DNA from 4 places in the Planococcus sp. MB-3u-03 genome. Region 3 is predicted to be linked to each of the others. Evidence: riboswitches for the same ligand, from Rfam matches in the RefSeq annotation. Region 3 holds a riboswitch; each other region holds the start of a gene.
What was found. Region 3 has a riboswitch for S-adenosylmethionine ahead of CW734_RS04960 (5-methyltetrahydropteroyltriglutamate--homocysteine S-methyltransferase). Riboswitches for the same ligand answer to the same signal wherever they lie in the genome.
Positions count from the first base shown of each region.

Region 1: it holds a riboswitch for S-adenosylmethionine, as region 3 does, so the genes downstream of both, CW734_RS17760 (ABC transporter substrate-binding protein) here and CW734_RS04960 (5-methyltetrahydropteroyltriglutamate--homocysteine S-methyltransferase) in region 3, are expected to answer to the same signal.
Region 2: it holds a riboswitch for S-adenosylmethionine, as region 3 does, so the genes downstream of both, CW734_RS12840 (methionine biosynthesis PLP-dependent protein) here and CW734_RS04960 (5-methyltetrahydropteroyltriglutamate--homocysteine S-methyltransferase) in region 3, are expected to answer to the same signal.
Region 4: it holds a riboswitch for S-adenosylmethionine, as region 3 does, so the genes downstream of both, CW734_RS04120 (bifunctional homocysteine S-methyltransferase/methylenetetrahydrofolate reductase) here and CW734_RS04960 (5-methyltetrahydropteroyltriglutamate--homocysteine S-methyltransferase) in region 3, are expected to answer to the same signal.

Region 1 is NZ_CP025135.1:3,304,170-3,308,472, reverse strand. It holds gene CW734_RS17775 (amino acid ABC transporter ATP-binding protein) at 1-649, shown strand, start outside; gene mmuM (homocysteine S-methyltransferase) at 692-1,645, shown strand; gene CW734_RS17765 (alpha/beta hydrolase) at 1,802-2,569, shown strand; SAM riboswitch class I at 2,670-2,772, shown strand; gene CW734_RS17760 (ABC transporter substrate-binding protein) at 3,055-4,303, shown strand, end outside.
Region 2 is NZ_CP025135.1:2,295,148-2,299,450, reverse strand. It holds gene CW734_RS12850 (NADP-dependent malic enzyme) at 1-660, shown strand, start outside; gene CW734_RS12845 (aminotransferase class I/II-fold pyridoxal phosphate-dependent enzyme) at 804-1,976, opposite strand; partial or broken gene CW734_RS12840 (methionine biosynthesis PLP-dependent protein) at 1,969-3,092, opposite strand; SAM riboswitch class I at 3,169-3,271, opposite strand; gene CW734_RS12835 (antibiotic biosynthesis monooxygenase family protein) at 3,469-3,774, shown strand; gene CW734_RS12830 (hypothetical protein) at 3,771-4,139, shown strand; gene CW734_RS12825 (cobalamin B12-binding domain-containing protein) at 4,144-4,303, shown strand, end outside.
Region 3 is NZ_CP025135.1:741,735-746,037, forward strand. It holds gene CW734_RS04955 (aldose epimerase family protein) at 1-939, shown strand, start outside; gene CW734_RS04960 (5-methyltetrahydropteroyltriglutamate--homocysteine S-methyltransferase) at 1,084-2,211, opposite strand; SAM riboswitch class I at 2,307-2,412, opposite strand; gene CW734_RS04965 (class I SAM-dependent methyltransferase) at 2,650-3,243, opposite strand; gene CW734_RS04970 (phytoene desaturase family protein) at 3,490-4,303, shown strand, end outside.
Region 4 is NZ_CP025135.1:553,908-558,210, forward strand. It holds gene CW734_RS04110 (acyltransferase family protein) at 1-1,499, shown strand, start outside; gene CW734_RS04115 (DUF6920 family protein) at 1,638-2,471, shown strand; SAM riboswitch class I at 2,577-2,679, shown strand; gene CW734_RS04120 (bifunctional homocysteine S-methyltransferase/methylenetetrahydrofolate reductase) at 2,783-4,303, shown strand, end outside.

The DNA of each region.
Region 1 (4,303 bases), 820 kb from region 3:
GGCGGTCCTCGGGCCAAGCGGTTCCGGGAAATCGACGCTGTTGCGTTGCATCAATTTTCTCGAAGAGCCGACGAGCGGCATCGTGGAAATCGGCGGAAAGCGGGTGGATGCGGCCACCGCCAAGAAAAAGGAGATCTTCGCGCTCAGGACTGCAACTGGCATGGTCTTCCAGCAATACAACCTGTTCAAGAATCTGACTGTGCTGCAAAATGTCTCCGTCGGTTTGACGAGCGTCAAGCGGATGAAAAAAGACGCTGCTGACAAGAAAGGCATCGAGATGCTCGAGCGGGTCGGCTTGTCTTCTAAATTGAGCCATTACCCTGCGCAATTGTCCGGCGGCCAGCAACAGCGTGTCGGCATCGCCCGTGCGCTTGCTTTGGACCCGGAAGTGCTGTTATTCGACGAACCGACTTCTTCATTGGACCCTGAACTGGTCGATGAAGTATTGGCCACCATACGCCGCGTCGCGGACACCGGAAAAACGATGTTCATCGTGACCCATGAATTGAGTTTCGCGCGGGAAATTTCGGACCGCGTCATCTTTATGGAAGACGGCGTCATTATCGAGCAAGGCACGGCTGAGCAAATTTTCACCGAGCCTGCCGTCGAAAGAACGAAACAATTTTTAGGAAAAGCCGTCCAAGGCTGAGGGAATAAAGTGTAACGACTGAGAGCGGAAGGATGGTTTGGAATGAACCCGATTGAACAGATATTGAACGAGTTCCCGGTCCTGATCGTGGACGGGGCTATGGCGACAGAACTTGAAAACTATGGATGCAATTTAAATGATTCTTTATGGTCAGCGAAAATATTGATGGAAAATCCGGAGTTGATCAAGAAAGTGCATGTGGATTATTTCCAGGCTGGGGCGGATTGTGCCATTACGGCCAGTTACCAGGCGACCATTGAAGGCTATCAGGAGAGAGGGCTGACAGAATCACAAGCGATCGCATTGATCACGAAGTCTGTCGAGTTGGCAACACAAGCGCGCGACGAGTTTTGGGGCGCTGCAGCGGATCGCTCGGACAGGCCGAAGCCTTTAGTGGCGGCATCAGTCGGCCCGTACGGCGCATTTTTATCGGACGGGTCTGAATACCGCGGCGGCTATGCGATTGGCGAAGAGCAATTGGCCGCATTTCATAGAGAGCGAATCCGGGTGCTGGTGGAAGCAGGAGCGGATATTTTGGCGTGCGAAACTTTGCCGTGCCTTGCGGAAGCGAAAGCGATTGTGAGCGTGCTGGAAGAATTTCCGCAGGTGTCTGCCTGGTTTACATTCAGTGCGAAAGATGAGTTCCATATCAGTGATGGGGAGCGGATCGCGGATTGTGCAAAATGGCTCGAGCAGCAATCGCAAGTGGCGGCAATCGGCATTAATTGCACAGCTCCGCAGTTTATCGAATCCTTGATCCAGGAAGTGAAAAGCGCATCTTCCAAACCGGTCATCGTCTATCCAAATTCCGGCGCCACTTACGACCCGGTAAGCAAAACCTGGAGCGAAGAACCGTCAGTTGGTGCGTTTTCAGCCAATTCGAAAGCCTGGCATAAAGCAGGAGCAGATATCATCGGCGGCTGTTGCAGCACGACTCCCGATGATATTGCAGCGATCGCCTCGTGGGCGCGCCAAGGGAAAGCTTCGGAAGTTTAAGGCAGCGCCTGGTGCGGGTGATCGTTCATTTTATAAAACCTAGTTGACAAGTAGGTTTTGAATATAGTCTAATGTGAATAAGCTTTTTTCGCATTACTTCACATTAGGGGCAGCTAGTGGGCCTCCTGATTTTTAAACAGCTGAAGGAGGGATTGCATGAACGAACAATATCCTGTCATCCAAGGGGCGGAAGCCTTCTTTCTGAAAGGCGGCAGCACCGGCATCCTATTGTGCCACGGGTTTCTCGGCACGCCGCAAAGCGTCAGGGAATTAGGCGAAGCGCTCGGCGAACAAGGCTATACGGTTTCCTGTCCGCGGCTGCCGGGCCATGGCACCCATTTCAAGGAGTTGGAACAATTTTCTTATGAAGACTGGTTCCAGAGTGTTGAGCAGGCTTATTTAGAACTCAAACAAGCGTGCACATCGGTCTTTGTCATCGGGCAATCGATGGGCGGCACCTTGAGCTTGGATCTGGCCAGCCGCCATCCTGAAATCCAGGGCATCGCGTTGATCAATCCGGCGATCGACATCCCGCAGTTTGAAACTTACCGCAGCCGCCCGGCCCATGCTTACGTTACAGAAGATGCGCCCGATATCAAAAAAGCGGATGCGGTGGAAATCACTTACGGGCAAGCACCGGTCAAAGCGTATCAGCAATTGCTTGGCTATATGGATGCTGTCCGCGCAAAGCTCGCCGAAGTCCGCTGCCCGGTCGTTTGTTTCCAGTCGCTTGAAGACCATGTCGTGCCGCCAGCCAACACCGACTATATTCTCGGCAAGGTCGGTTCGGATTACGCGTTCAAGCACGAACTCCATAATTCCTATCACATCGCTTCCATGGACCATGAATTGGATTTCATCGTCGCCAAATCCATTGAATGGATCGAACAGGCGCAGGTCTTGCCGGCTGGAGGGCAAGCGTAAACCAAATCGAATTTTAGCATCATGTAAATAAATTCAATTTCTTCAAAATAATGTTGACAAGCCGGATCAAGGGCCGTAACATGAACTTTACAATTTAATCATCTTATCGAGATTGACTGAGGGACTGGCCCTGAGACGTCAAAGCAGCAGACCGCAACGCGGCACTGTGCTAATTCCTTGTACTGCGCGTACAGAGATAAGAGAGGCGATCGAACGTACGAAACCACTCCTCTTCTTGTCGAAAAGAAGAAGGGGTTTTTTTATTACGTTAAAACCAAGTAAACAGGTAAGATAAATTATTTTTTTGGCGAAGGAGGTGCCTTCAATGGACAAATGGTTTTCGAAATACCGTCGGAGCTTGAGCGGCAGATTGGCGCATCAACACTTCGACGCTTCATTGAAAATCTGGGAACTTGGATAGGCTTTTAGGCAGTTGCATACATAATCGAGGCAACATCATTTTTTCAATCATAAGGAGGAACATCGTGAAAAATATCATCTTTTTACTTATCAGTTTAATTGCACTTATCGGCTTGGCCGGTTGTTCCGGCGGCGAAGCGAGTTCGTCCAATGCTGACGGAGATTCAGAACCAGTGGAAGGCGGGGAGCTGAACGTGGCGATCGGCGCAGATCCGAACACGCTGGACTGGATGTATACGGGAGAAAGTGCCGCACGCAAAATCGGCTGGCATATTTATGAAGGTTTGTTTGCCTTAAACCAGGATTTTGAAGCAGTGCCGTTGCTCGCTGAAGATTATGAAGTGAGCGAAGACGGAAAAACCTACACAATTACCTTGCGTGAAGGCGTAAGCTTCCATAACGGGGAACCAGTAACGGCAGAAGATGCCAAAGCGTCCATCGAACGTTGGCTGAAAGTGTCATCTGTCGGCAAGATCACCAACGACCACGTGGAGTCCGTGGAAGCAGACGGCTCGCAATTGACCATTCAATTGAACAAAGCATACAGTTCTCTGCTTTCTGACTTGGCTGCCCCGAAATCGGCTGCAGTCGTCTTACCGAAAGCAATCGCTGAAGCGGCCGGCGAAAAGCCGCTCGACCATGACCAGTATATCGGCACCGGGCCATTCCAGTTTGATTCGTGGAAGCGCGGCGATGAAATCGTCTTGGCCAAATACGACGACTATGCATCTAGAACCGATGAGACAAGCGGTTTGACGGGAGAGAAAAAAGCGTATGTGGATTCGGTCCATTTCAAGATCGTCAAAGACCCTCAAGTGGTGGTCAATGGCTTGAAAACCGGACTTTACGATTTCGGCGATGAAGTTCCGCTCGATTTGTACGAAGTGATCGAAAGCACGCCGAATATCGAAGCTGGCACCGCCACTAACGGCTATACGGTGTTGACGCCGGATAAATCGGAAGCGCCTTTCGATGACTTGCAAGTACGCCAGGCATTGAACGCTGCACTCGATAAAGAAGCGATTGCCAAAGCAACATACGGCAACGAGGAATTTTACGAATTGGACGGCGCTTTGTTCACGCCGAACCAAACCGCCCTGTATTCGGAAGAAAACACAGACGGCTTCCTGTCCTACGATGTGGATGAAGCGAAACGCTTATTGGAAGAAAGCAGCTACGACGGCGAGCCGATCAAAATTATCTTCTCGAGCGATTCCAACGACTATAAGAAAATTGCCGAGATCGCTGAACAGCAGCTTGAAGCAGCCGGCTTTGCGGTCGAGCTGGAATCCTATGAATGGGCAACATACCTTG
Region 2 (4,303 bases), 1.6 Mb from region 3:
GATGTCAAAGTGGTCGTGAACGGCGCCGGTGCGGCAGGCATCGCCATCGTTAAATTGCTGGCGAAATTCGGGTTTGGCCATATCGTCATGTGCGACACAAAAGGCGCGATTTATAACGGGCGCCCGAATGGCATGAATCCCTTCAAGGCGGAAGTTGCGGAAATGAGCAATTATCAGATGGAACAAGGGCAGTTGGCAGATGTCATTGTCGGTGCTGACGTTTTTGTCGGCGTATCGGCAGAAGGCGCATTGACGGAAAGCATGGTGCGCTCGATGAATGAAGAGCCGGTCATCTTTGCGATGGCGAACCCGAATCCTGAAATCTTGCCGCATGCCGCGAAATCAGCCGGTGCACGGGTCATCGGGACAGGGCGTTCCGATTTTGCCAACCAGGTTAATAATGTGCTGGCGTTTCCCGGATTGTTCCGTGGCGCACTTGATGTACAGGCGAGCGACATTAACGACGCGATGAAAATCGCGGCAGTTGAAGCGATCGCCGCCTTGATCGCCACCCATGAACTTCACGAAGATTATGTGATACCGAAGCCGTTCGATCCGCGTGTGGCACAGGCGGTCGCCGAAGCAGTCGCTAGGGCTGCCGAAGAAACGGGCGTTGCCAAAGTATCGCTCAAAGAGCCTGCCCAGCAGATTGTCTTATAATAAATAGAAGAAAGCCTGAATTCCCTCCCCCTGGAATTCAGGCTTTCTTAGGTTTAGTGGCGGTAGGATGCAAAGGCATGAAAAAAGACCGTCCGACCCATCAGCTTGATGACGAGTCGGACGGTCTTTTTGAATGAACAAAATTAATCGGCGACGCTGAGCCCTTTGGCGATCGCAATTTTTTCGAGTGCCTGGCTGAAGTCGTTGATCAAGTCATCGGGATGCTCGAGTCCTGCGGAAAAGCGCAGAAGCCCATCGGTGATGCCGCGCTTTTCGCGTTCAGCGGGCGGCATTGCGGCATGGGACATCGTGGCCGGATAGGACAAGATCGATTCGACGGCGCCGAGGCTGACGGCGAACACAGGGATTTCCAAAGCATCTACGAGAATGCGGGCGGCGTCCTTATCCGCCAGGCGGAATGACAACACACAGCCTGCGTGGCTTGCTTGGCGGCTATGGATCGGATTTCCGGGATGGAATGAGAAGCCGGGATAATAGACTTCTTCGACAAGCGGGTGCCTATGCAGATACTCGGCGATGCGGGCGGTCGTCTCGCCGGATTGTTTTGTGCGGGCGCCGAGCGTTTTGATGCCTTGGATCAATGTATAGGAATCCTGTGCGCCGAGCACAGATCCGAATGTATTTTGGATGAATGCCAATTGTTCGCCGAGGCCGGCATCTTTTGTCACCGCAAGGCCGGCCGTGATGTCACTATGGCCAGACAGGAACTTCGTCGCGCTGTGGAGCACGATATCCGCGCCGAGTTCAAGCGGGTTTTGGTAAAGCGGCGTCATAAAAGTATTGTCGACGAAAGTCATGGCGTCGTTTGCTTTCGCCAGTTTCGCAGCCATTTCAATATCGGTGATTTTCATGACGGGATTGGAAGGCGTTTCAATGTAGACCACTTTCGTGTTCGGCTGGAACGCTGCGGCCACTTCGCCAAGGTCGGTCATGTCGACGAATGTATAATCGACTTTGAATTTTTCCAGCACTTCCGTAATGAAGCGATAAGTGCCGCCGTAAACGTCTTCCGAGACCAGCACATGGTCGCCGGCTTTCAACAGCATGAAGGCCGATGAGATGGCTGCCATGCCGGAAGAAAAGGCCAAGCCCCGCGCGCCGCCTTCAAGTTTGGCGATCGTTTCTTCAAGCGATTTGCGCGTCGGGTTGCCGGAGCGGCTGTAATCAAACGGCCCGAACGAATCGATGCTTTCCTGATGGAAAGTCGATGATAAATAGATCGGCACATTGACTGCGCCTGTTAATGGATCGATGCCTGCTGAATGGATCAATTTCGTCTCGCGTCGTTCACTCATGGGAAACGACCTCCTTTTCCAGTTTGGCCAAGGCTTGTGACAAATCAGCGATCAAATCTTCTGCCTGCTCGACGCCTACAGAGAAGCGGAGCAGGCGGTTACAGACGCCGCGTGCCGTGCGTTCTGCAACCGGCATATCGGCATGGGTCTGGGTCGCGGGATACGTGATGAAACTTTCCACGCCGCCGAGGCTCTCTGCGAATGTGATGAGCGACAGGCTCTCGAGGAATTCCCCGACCCATTGTTCTTCGCGCAGGCGGAACGACAGCATGCCGCCTTTTCCAGGGTATAGTACGTCTGTCACGGTCTCTTGAGTTTCAAGGAAGCGGGAGAGTTCTTTGGCATTCGCTTCGTGTTGGCGCATGCGCAGCGGCAAGGTTTTCAAGCCGCGGATCAACAGCCAGGAATCAAGCGGGAAAGTACAGCGCCCGCTGAGTTATGGGCGTTGAAAAGCTGCGCGCATAACTCCTCGCCTTTTGCGGCGACTAGCCCAGCAAGCACATCGTTATGGCCCCCAATGTATTTGGTCGCGCTATGGAGTACGATATCGGCGCCGATTTTGAGCGGCTGCTGCAAGAAAGGGGTCAAAAAGGTATTGTCGACGATCAGTAAAAGATTGTGGCGCTTGGCCAGTTGTGCATACAATTCCAAATCGATCTCCTGCATCAACGGGTTGGTCGGCGTTTCAATGAAAATCGCTTTTGTATTGTCAGTGATTTTCGCTTCGGCCGTTTTCGGATCGACGAAGGGATCGTATACGGGACGGATATGGTATTTTTCCTCATATTGTTCCAGCAGACGGTAAGTACCGCCGTAAATATCTTCAGGAAGCAAAATCTCATCGTTCGGGCGGAACAGGGAAAGGACCAGCTGGATCGCGGCCATTCCAGAGCTGCACGCAAAGCCTGCGTCGCCGCCTTCTAAGTTTGCGATCCCTTCTTCAAGAAGCTGGCGGGTTGGATTTTTCGTCCGCGTATAATCATAGCCTGTGGATTTGCCAAGGCCTTCATGTTCGTAGGCGGTAGAAAGATAAATCGGGGGATTGACCGCCCCTGTGCGCGGGTCGCTGCGGTTGCCGAGTTGAACCAGGCGTGTTTCTAGGCTATGTTGTGTCATGATCCTCATCCTTTCAAATCAAAAAGCAGGGGCTTTCTTCTATGATAAGAAGAAAGCCCCTGCCGTATATGCTATCTTCTCATCTACTAGGTTGCACCTATTGGAATTAGCACCGTGACATATAAGTCCGGTTGCTGAGACTTCACAGGGCCAAATCCCTCCATCTCTCTCGATAAGAATCATTTTATATAGTTGTGGTTGGTTGATGTTTTCCATCATACAACAATTACTTTCGAAATACAAGCGGAATATTGAAAATACTCTTGTAAATGTCCCGAAGGCGCTCGCTTTTATTTCGGAAGCTGAAATGGTATGCTGAGGTATACTTTTATCATGCACGGCTTATACAAAGCCAGTTGCAAAGGGGTTCTGAATTATGTACATCGTCACATCGACCGTCATTGTGCCGGAAGACAAGGTGCAAGACGTCATAGAAATATACCGAAAACGATCGCGCCGTGTAGACCAGGCGGAAGGCTTCACTTCATTCCGGCTGATCCAAAACACGAAAAAGCGCCATGAACTGACCGTCCACTTGGAATGGCAATCCAAACAGGCCTATATGAACTGGGTCAAGAGCCAGGAGTTCAAGGAGATCCATGATTTGGAGAAGAATTATCCAGACCAGGAACTCGCGGGCATCGTCCCGAAAGTCCATCAATACGAAGTGGTGGCCGAATGAACCAGGAACAAAAACAGCAAATCGCGACCGACACGGCAGACGGTATATACGAAGCGTACCCGAATTTATGGGAACGTTTCGGCGATAAGGGATATGAACATACCGTTAAAGACAATCATCACCACTTGGATTACCTCGAAACCGCGTGGGAGCTGCAAAGCGAGCAATCCTTTCTAGACTATGCACTCTGGCTCGAAACGGTGCTCGTGAGCCGCAATGTCGAAACTGCGCTCATCATCGATAATTTTCAGCGGCTTATCGAAATTGTGCCGCGCTATACCGAAACAACGCAAGGAGATTTCATGCGGGGCTGCCTCGATCGCGCAGTCCGGTTATTGGAGCTCCCTCCACATAAAAGGGGCTGATCAAATGAACGAGTCAACACAGCTTTCGGATCTTTTCCTGCAAGGGCAGGAAGAGGAAGCTTTGAAATACGTCCAGGATTTCCTGGAAAGCCATTCACATGAACAGCTCTACGGCGAAATTTTGACGCCGGCGATGTACCGCATCGGAGAATTATGGGAACAAA
Region 3 (4,303 bases):
ATCATTACGGAAATCCTGGCACCAGACCGAGATGGCTTGCTGGAGAATGTCGTGCTAGGCTTCGATACATTGGAAGAATACGGAAGTAATACGCATTATTTCGGCGCTATTGTCGGCCGTTTTGCCGGGCGCATTCAAAAAGGCGCTTTTACAATAGAAGGAACGGATTATCAGCTCGCCCAGAATTCCAACGGCCAGCATTTGCACGGCGGCCCCGGCGGCTTTCACTCAGCCGTCTGGAAAGCGGAATTGATCGAGAATGAACATGAATCAATTGTGGAATTCACCCATTTCAGCCCGGACGGGGACGAAGGGTTTCCCGGCAACTTGACGATGACGGTCCGCTACATAGTGAAAAACGATGACAATCAACTGGCGATTTCCTATTCCACAAACTCCGACAAGACGACCTTGCTGAATGTCACCAACCATTCCTATTTCAATTTGAGCGGCGATTTCAAGCGGACGATTGTGGAACATCAACTGACCATCCCAAGCAGCCAATACGCGGAGTTAAACGGCGACATGCTGCCGACGGGTACACTGGTACCGGTAGAGGAAGATCCGCTGTTTGATTTCCGCAAGGGCAGAACCATCCGCGAAGGGACAGACTCTTTGCATCCTCAAATCGAACTGGTCGGCGGCGGCTATGACCATCCGTTCCTATTGGATAAAGAAGCCCAGCCTGTGATCGAGCTTAAAGACGAGGCAAGCGGGCGCAGTTTGCAGGTTGAAACAACAGAGCCGGCAGTCGTCTTGTACACCGCCAACCATATCGGCGGCCCGTATTCATTCAAAGGCGTGGCGGCTCAAAATCAACTTGGGCTGTGCCTCGAGACGCAAGGCATGCCGGATTCCATCTATCATCCGCATTTCCCGTCAGCGATTTTGAAGGCAGGGGAGGAGTTTGAGTCGCGGACGGTGTACCGTTTTGTGTAGTAGTGAGTGCTGTCCCTGTGCAGCACACAATTCGAGTAGCCGAAACCGCGGTGTGAGTGGCTTCGGACAGGAGATTGTCCCTGTGCACCACACAATTATTCCAAATAAAAAGGCAAGCGCAAATTTGCGCTTGCCTTTTGTCGTTTACTCTCCGAAGATCTCTTCAGAAACTTCCACGATGTACCGCAGTTTGTCCCATTGCTGTTCTTCGGTGAGGATATTGCCGTGGTGAGTCGAAGCGAATCCGCATTGCGGGCTGATGCATAGCTGCTCGAGCGGCACATGTTCTGCGGCTTCTGCGACGCGTGCTTTGATCGCTTCTTTGTCTTCAAGTTCACCATTTTTTGAAGTGAAGACGCCGAGCACAACTCTTGGTCCACCGTTTGGAATGTACTCAAGTGGCTGGAAGCTGCCGGAGCGGTCGTCGTCGTATTCAAGGAAGAAGCCGTCGACTTTTTCTTTGGCGAACAAAGTCGGCGCGATCAATGCGTAGCTGCCTTCAAATGCCCAGTCGGATTGATAATTGCCGCGACACAGGTGAGTCGTCACAGCGAGGTCTTCCGGCTTGCCTTCCAGCACGCCGTTTGCGACACGAAGCGCCAAGTCGATCAAATACTCGCGATTGTATTTTCCATCGTTGAACGGAATGTCCGGAGATGACAAGCCAGCGATATAGACATCGTCGATTTGGATATAGCGCGCGCCGGCATCATAAAATGCCTGGAAAGCGTCGCGGTAAGTTTGAATGACGTCTTTCGCGTAGTCTTCCAAGTCCGGATAGATGGCTTCATCGCGGATGCCTTGGTTGAAAAATTGGTTCGGGCTTGGAATCGTCAATTTCGGCACAGCGCGGCCGCCGACGATTTCCTTGAATTCAATGAAATCACTGAGAAATGGATGGTTTTCATTAAAAGAAATCTTGCCGATATTGCGCACGTCATAAGCTTCCGTTTCGACGTTTTTGAACTGATAGCCTTTTTCCGGCGTGTAACCTTCGAAGCCATTGATATGCGCCATGAAATCAGTATGCCAGAACGTGCGGCGGAATTCGCCGTCCGTCACTGCTTTGAAACCGACTTCGATTTGCTTGTCGACGATGCGCTTGATTTCCGTCGTCTCGACTTCCCGCAGCTGTTCCGCTGTGATTGTGCCTTCTTTGAACTGCTTGCGCGCCTCGTGAATGCTGTCGGGGCGCAATAAGCTCCCGACGTGATCAGCCTTGAATGGGGCAGTTGTTAATTTTTGGTTTGTTTGAATAGTTGAATGGGTCATGTGAAATTCCTTCTTTCTGTTTTTAGTGTGGGTGGTGGAAATAAAAAAAACGGGCTTTCTTCGAAAAGAAGAAAGCCCGTTTTGGAAAAGCATTCTTCTTATCTTCTAGGCTTATGCCTATTGGAATTAGCACCTTGTCCTGAAATAGGGCGGTTGCTGAGACTTCACAGGGCCAAATCCCTCCGTCTCTCTTGATAAGAAATCGACTATTAAGTTAATTGCTGGTTGATGTTGTTCACATTAAACCAATCTTCGGACAATTGCAAGGAAATTGGGAATTATTTTTTTGTCCCTGTGCACCACACAATTCGAGTAGTGCCCCATGCAGGATAAGTGAATAAGAAATACCTTCAAATCAGGATCAGTAATATTCCTTCTGTATTTTCATGCCTTCAGGTAAATAGTCATAATTGTGCCGTACACAGGGACAGCTACAATTCACAACGGTTTCCGGCTCTCAATGGTCAAAAATAGTCCGCCGTAATAGGATTCCACCTTCACAATTTCCAGAGGGGAGCGATTCACCAAATCGATTGTATCGCGGTTCAAATGGCAGCCGTCGCATAGCTTTTTCCAGACGGGTGTCAAGGATTCCTGAGTTTTGCCCATGAGCGGTTGGTCCATTTTGACGTGCTCGAACATGAGGATCTGGGCGCCGGGTTTGCTGACGCGGTAGATTTCTTCGAGCGCTTTGACCGGGTCTGGAATCGTGCAGAATACTAAGGTCGCGACGACCGTATCGAAGCTGTCATCGGCAAAGGGCAGTTTTTCAGCGACTGCTTCGTACGTGCGAATCGGTGTCTTCGACTGTCGGATGCGTTTGCCGGCTTGTTTACTCATCTCCGGGTTTGGTTCGATGGCGTCGACCCGTTCGGCATTTTGATAATAGCGGAAGTTCGCACCTGTTCCGAAGCCGATTTCGAGCACGCGACCTTGCGCTTTTTGAACCAGTCCGGCGCGGATTTTTTCAAAGCGCGTCTTCTCGAGCGGCTTCATGGCCGTGTCATATATATGCGGTAAAAATCCAGCCATAGTGATCGACTCCTGTCTTGTGTATTGCATCTTTCTATACCATTCCACTTTCCCTGTCAATGTCCTGTTTATTCCTGGAATGAACGGTTTGTCTAGGATTATACAAAAACTATACAATCAGCGTTTTTAAGCTTATTATGAAGGGAATAACAAGGACAATGGCAAGGCATTAAAGAAATCTCCGTACAGGCGGTTTTAGCGTAAAAAAGAAGGATACATATTTCATTAAAAAGGGGCGGTACATATATGGGGAAAGCGAAGAAATCCGTAATCGTAATCGGAGGCGGGCTTGGGGGCTTGTCGGCGGCGATTTCATTGCAGCAAAAAGGCTATGAGGTTTCGTTATATGAAAAGAACGAGCATATCGGCGGGAAAGTGAACCGCTTAGAGCGGGACGGCTTCGGTTTTGACTTGGGCCCGTCGATTTTGACGATGCCGCATATTTTCGATCGCTTGTTCCAAAGCAGTGGCAAGAAAATGACGGATTACGTTCCGATGCAACGCTTAGAGCGTGAGTGGCGCTCATTTTTCCCGGACGGCACGGTGATCGATCTGTACCATGACCTTCATTTGATGGAGCGGGCGAACCCGGCACTGTCGAAAAAGGACATGAAGGAATACTACGCGCTGCTCAAGTACGCGAAGCGGATTTACGAAACGACCGAGCGTAGCTATTTGAAGGAAGGCTTTGAATCGCCGAAGGAGGCCGTCGCACAAAACGGCATCCTTGCGACTCTGACCGGATTCGATTTGACCTCGACGATGTACAGCGCGATTTCCAAGCGCATCAATAATCCTCATTTGCGCGACATGCTGTCGTATTACGTGAAATACGTAGGGTCTTCGCCGTATAGCGCACCCGCTGTGCTCAATATGATGATTTATATGCAACACGCACAAGGCTGCTGGTATGTGCCGGGCGGCATGCATAATCTGGCGGGCGGCATGGAGAGACTGGCGCGCGAAGAAGGCGTCCAGATCCATACCGGCATGGGCGTGATTCGTGCCTTGACGAGTGCGGAAGGCAAGATCACCGGCGTCGAACTCGAAGACGGCAGCT
Region 4 (4,303 bases), 190 kb from region 3:
TGGCGACGAAAATCCTTAAGACGCCGGTGCGCAAAACTTTGCTGGCCGTGCTGTCGGTGATTTTCCTCGCTTCACTCAGCTATTCGGTTTATATCACAGCGGTCAATCAGCCGTGGGCGTATTTCGATACCTTCGCACGCGCTTGGGAATTCTCGCTCGGCGGGATGCTTGCGCTAATGCTTCCGTATTTACGCTTTTCGGACCGCGCACATCTCATCATGGGCTGGGTAGGGCTTGCGATCATAGCCTTCACCGGCATGGTGCTTCCTGTATCGACCGTATTCCCCGGCTTTGCGGCATTGCTGCCGACCGGCGGGGTGATCTTGGTCATCATCGCCAGTGAAAACGGGCAGGCATTCGGCGTGCAGAAATTGCTCGGTTCGAAGCCGTTTCAGTATTTCGGCAGCATTTCCTATGGCTTTTATTTATGGCATTGGCCGCTGCTGGTATTCTATTATGCTTATTTCAATACAGAGACAGTCACGGCGCTCGGCGGCTTTAGTATTTTGGCGATCACGCTTGTGCTGTCGATCATGACGATCCGCCTCGTGGAAAAGCCGGTGCGCGAGATGCCGGTCAAGCATTCGAAAAAACGCTTGGCGAAAGTGCTTGTCGCTTTAATGATGCCCGCTGTTTTGGTCGGCGTCTCATGGGGCGTCTTCGTCCAGGCGAGCAGTGGCGGCACGGCGACGGTAGAAGATAACCCCGGCGCACGCGCCGTATTGGAAAACGTCCAGCCTGCAAAAGATGCGGAACTGCAGCCGGACTTTTTGTCGGCGAAGGAAGATTTGCCGACATTCTATAGCGACAAAGACTGCTTCTTGACGGGCAGTGTCAGCTCGAAACTCAAGGAATGTTCGTTCGGCGTAACGGAAAATCCAGAGCATGTCGTCGCGCTGGTCGGCGGCTCGCATTCGGGGCATTGGTTCCCGGCGCTTGAAGCGGTCGCAGAAGAAATGAACATGCGTATCGATGTCTACAATAAAGACGCCTGCCGTTTCTCGAGCGGTGATTTCGATGGCCAGTTGGACGAAGCGTGCATGACCTGGAACGATAATCTGCAGGAACGGCTAATGGCAGATCCACCAGACCTAATTTTCACGACAGCGACGGTGAATTCAGGCGATACGGTGCCAAAAGGCTATATCAATAAATGGAAAGAGTTCGAAGGGATCGCGGAGATTTTCGCCGTGCGCGACAATCCGCGCATGAAAGTCGACCCGACGCTTTGCCTCGATGAATTGAGCGTCGACAATTGTTCGGTCGAGCGCGATAAAGCATTAGCGGATGTCGTGCCGTGGGAAAATACGGAAGGCATTCCGGATAATGTGACGTTCGCCGATATGTCCGAGTATTTCTGCACGGATGATACATGCCCGCCGGTGATCGGCAATGTGCTCGTCTACCGCGATAAGCATCATTTGACGACACTTTATTCGCAAACGATGGGGCCGGCATTGAAGGAACATCTTGAACCGGCTCTTGAAAATCTAAACTGATGAATACCGAACGCCTCCGGAAGGACACTCTTCCGGAGGCGTTTTCTATTGCCGCGCCCAGCAGGGAAAATAAATGCCGTGTCGAAAGAGAATAGCAAGGAACAAAGTGCGCAGCAAAATCGGAGAGGGGTATGAGGCATGAAACGCAGATGGCCGGTTTTAGCATTGACATCGCTTGGGGCATACGGAGCTTACCGAAAATACAAAGACATGACGCGGCTCGTCAAGCCGACGTGGCCGGAAGTCCGGCACGCCGGGGAAGTGGAAGAGGCAAGAACGGAAAATCTCCCGAAACCGATCGCCAAGTGGCTGGAGACGATCGGCGCGGTCGGCCGTGAACAGGTGATGGGCGTCTATGTAAAGCAAGTAGGCTGGATGAAGACCAAACCCGATCAGGAAGAATGGACGGAATCGACTGCCGAACAATACAGCTTTGTCGAACCGCCGTCGTTCTATTGGAAAGCGCGTATGAAAGTGGATGGCTTGTTCGTAACCGGATCCGATAGTTTCCGCAATGGCCGCGCGGGGATGCGTATCCGCTTCGCGGGGCTTGTGCCGATCAACCGCGCGATTCCGGACGGCAAGCTCGATGAATCGGCCTTGCAGCGCTTTTTAATGGAGATGGCCTGGCTGCCGGGACTGGTGTTCAGCCCGTACGTGCGGTTTTTGAACAGCAACGAACGTTCTGTGGAAGCGGAAATGACTTATAACGGGTCGACTGCCAATGTGACCTTTGAATTTGATGAAAAAGGGCGCATGAAGCGGGCGCGCGCGATGCGCTATAAAGATGTTGGCGAAGATGCGAAGCGCTTGCCGTGCATTGCGGAAGTGCATGAATGGCAGGAAGTCGAAGGCATCGAAATCCCACGGCGCATCGACATCACTTGGATCATCGACGGCCAAGCGTTCACTTGGTATAAGTTCACCGTCGAAGCCGCTAAATTCAATCCGCGTGTTCCGGATGCCTGGTGAGCAAGTCAGAAATGTAACAGAAAGTTCTTTGTTTTTTGATGAATCACCTTGACCCAAATCACCACAGGGGGTATCATGTGGGAATACTAAAAACTGCATAGTGAATTCTTATCTAGAGAAGTCGAGGGACTGGCCCGATGACGCTTCAGCAACCAGCCGCTAGCGGTCAGGTGCTAATTCCAGCAGGCATGCGCCTGGCAGATGAAAAGGAACGAGTCCGATATCGTAAAGCCTTCTTTTTCATGGAAGGCTTTTTTTGTTTCATATCGATGCGTCCGCAGCTGCACGGCAAAATAGACGGAGGAGGACCAATCATGTTATTAGATGAACTGAAAAAACGAATGCTGACGGCGGACGGCGCCATGGGAACGCTGTTGTACTCCTACGGCATCGAATACTGCAACGAGGAATTGAACATCCAGCGACCGGAAGTGATCGAGAAGATCCACCGCGATTATATCGCAGCCGGGGCGGATATCATCCAAACGAACACATACGGGGCGAACGCCCATAAACTGGCGCGCTACGGGCTCGAAGAACAGACCGAAGCGATCAATAAAGCAGCGATCGCCATCGCCAATAAAGCCGCAAAAGACGGCGGACAGTTTGTCGTCGGCACGATCGGCGGCATCCGAGGCATCCGCAAAAGCGATGCGACTTTGGATGAGATCGTCGCCATGGTCGACCAGCAAGCCCAGCATCTATTGTCCGGCAATCCGGACGGCTTATTGCTGGAAACTTATTACGATTTCGAGGAACTGGCGGCGACCGTCAGCCATCTGAAGAAACTGACCGACGCCCCGCTCATCGCGCAATTATCGATGCACGAACCCGGCATCTTGCAAAACGGCATGAGCTTGAACGAAGGATTGAAACGTCTCGACGCGCTCGGTGCGGAAATTGTCGGCGTCAACTGCCGCCTTGGACCGCACCATACGATCCAAGCGTTCGAAGGCGTCGAACTTCCGGAAAAAGCCTTTTTGTCGGCTTACCCGAACGCTTCGCTTTTGGATATCGAAGACGGGCGCATCGTCTATGAATCGGAAGCCGATTATTTCGGCCGTGCGGCATTGCTTTTGCGTGAAGAAGGCGTCCGGTTGATTGGCGGCTGCTGCGGCACGACGCCGAAGCATATCGAAGCGGTGAAAAAACGCATCGGCCATCTGCAGCCGATTACCGAAAAGAAAGTCGAAGAGAAAAAACCGATCGTCATCCGCGAAGCAGAAGCCTTGAAAGACAAGCCTTTACACGAAAAAGCGAAAACCGAACGGACGATCATCGTCGAACTCGATACGCCGCGCCATTTGGATATCGATAAATTCCTCGAAGGTTCAAAAGCATTGGATGCAGAAGGCATTGACGCCATCACGATGGCCGATAATTCACTCGCCTCTCCGCGCATCAGCAATATGGCGATGGGCTCGATCATCAAGCGTAAGCAAGACGTCAGACCTCTAGCGCATATCACCTGCAGAGACCGCAACCTGATCGGCCTGCAATCGCATATTATGGGACTGAATGCACTCGGCATCCACGACATACTTGCCGTCACGGGCGATCCGACAAAAGTTGGCGATTTCCCGGGCGCGACAAGCGTCTATGATGTATCGAGCATGGAATTGATCCAGCTCATCAAAAAACTCAACGAAGGCATTTCATTCTCCGGGAAACCATTGCGGAAAAAAGCGAATTTCTCTGTCGCCGCCGCGTTCAACCCGAACGTTCGCGTCGTGGAGCGGGCTGTAGCAAGGCTCGAGAAGAAAATTGAAGCCGGGGCAGATTATTTCATTTCACAACCAGTTTATACGAAAGAGAAAATCATCGAGATCCAC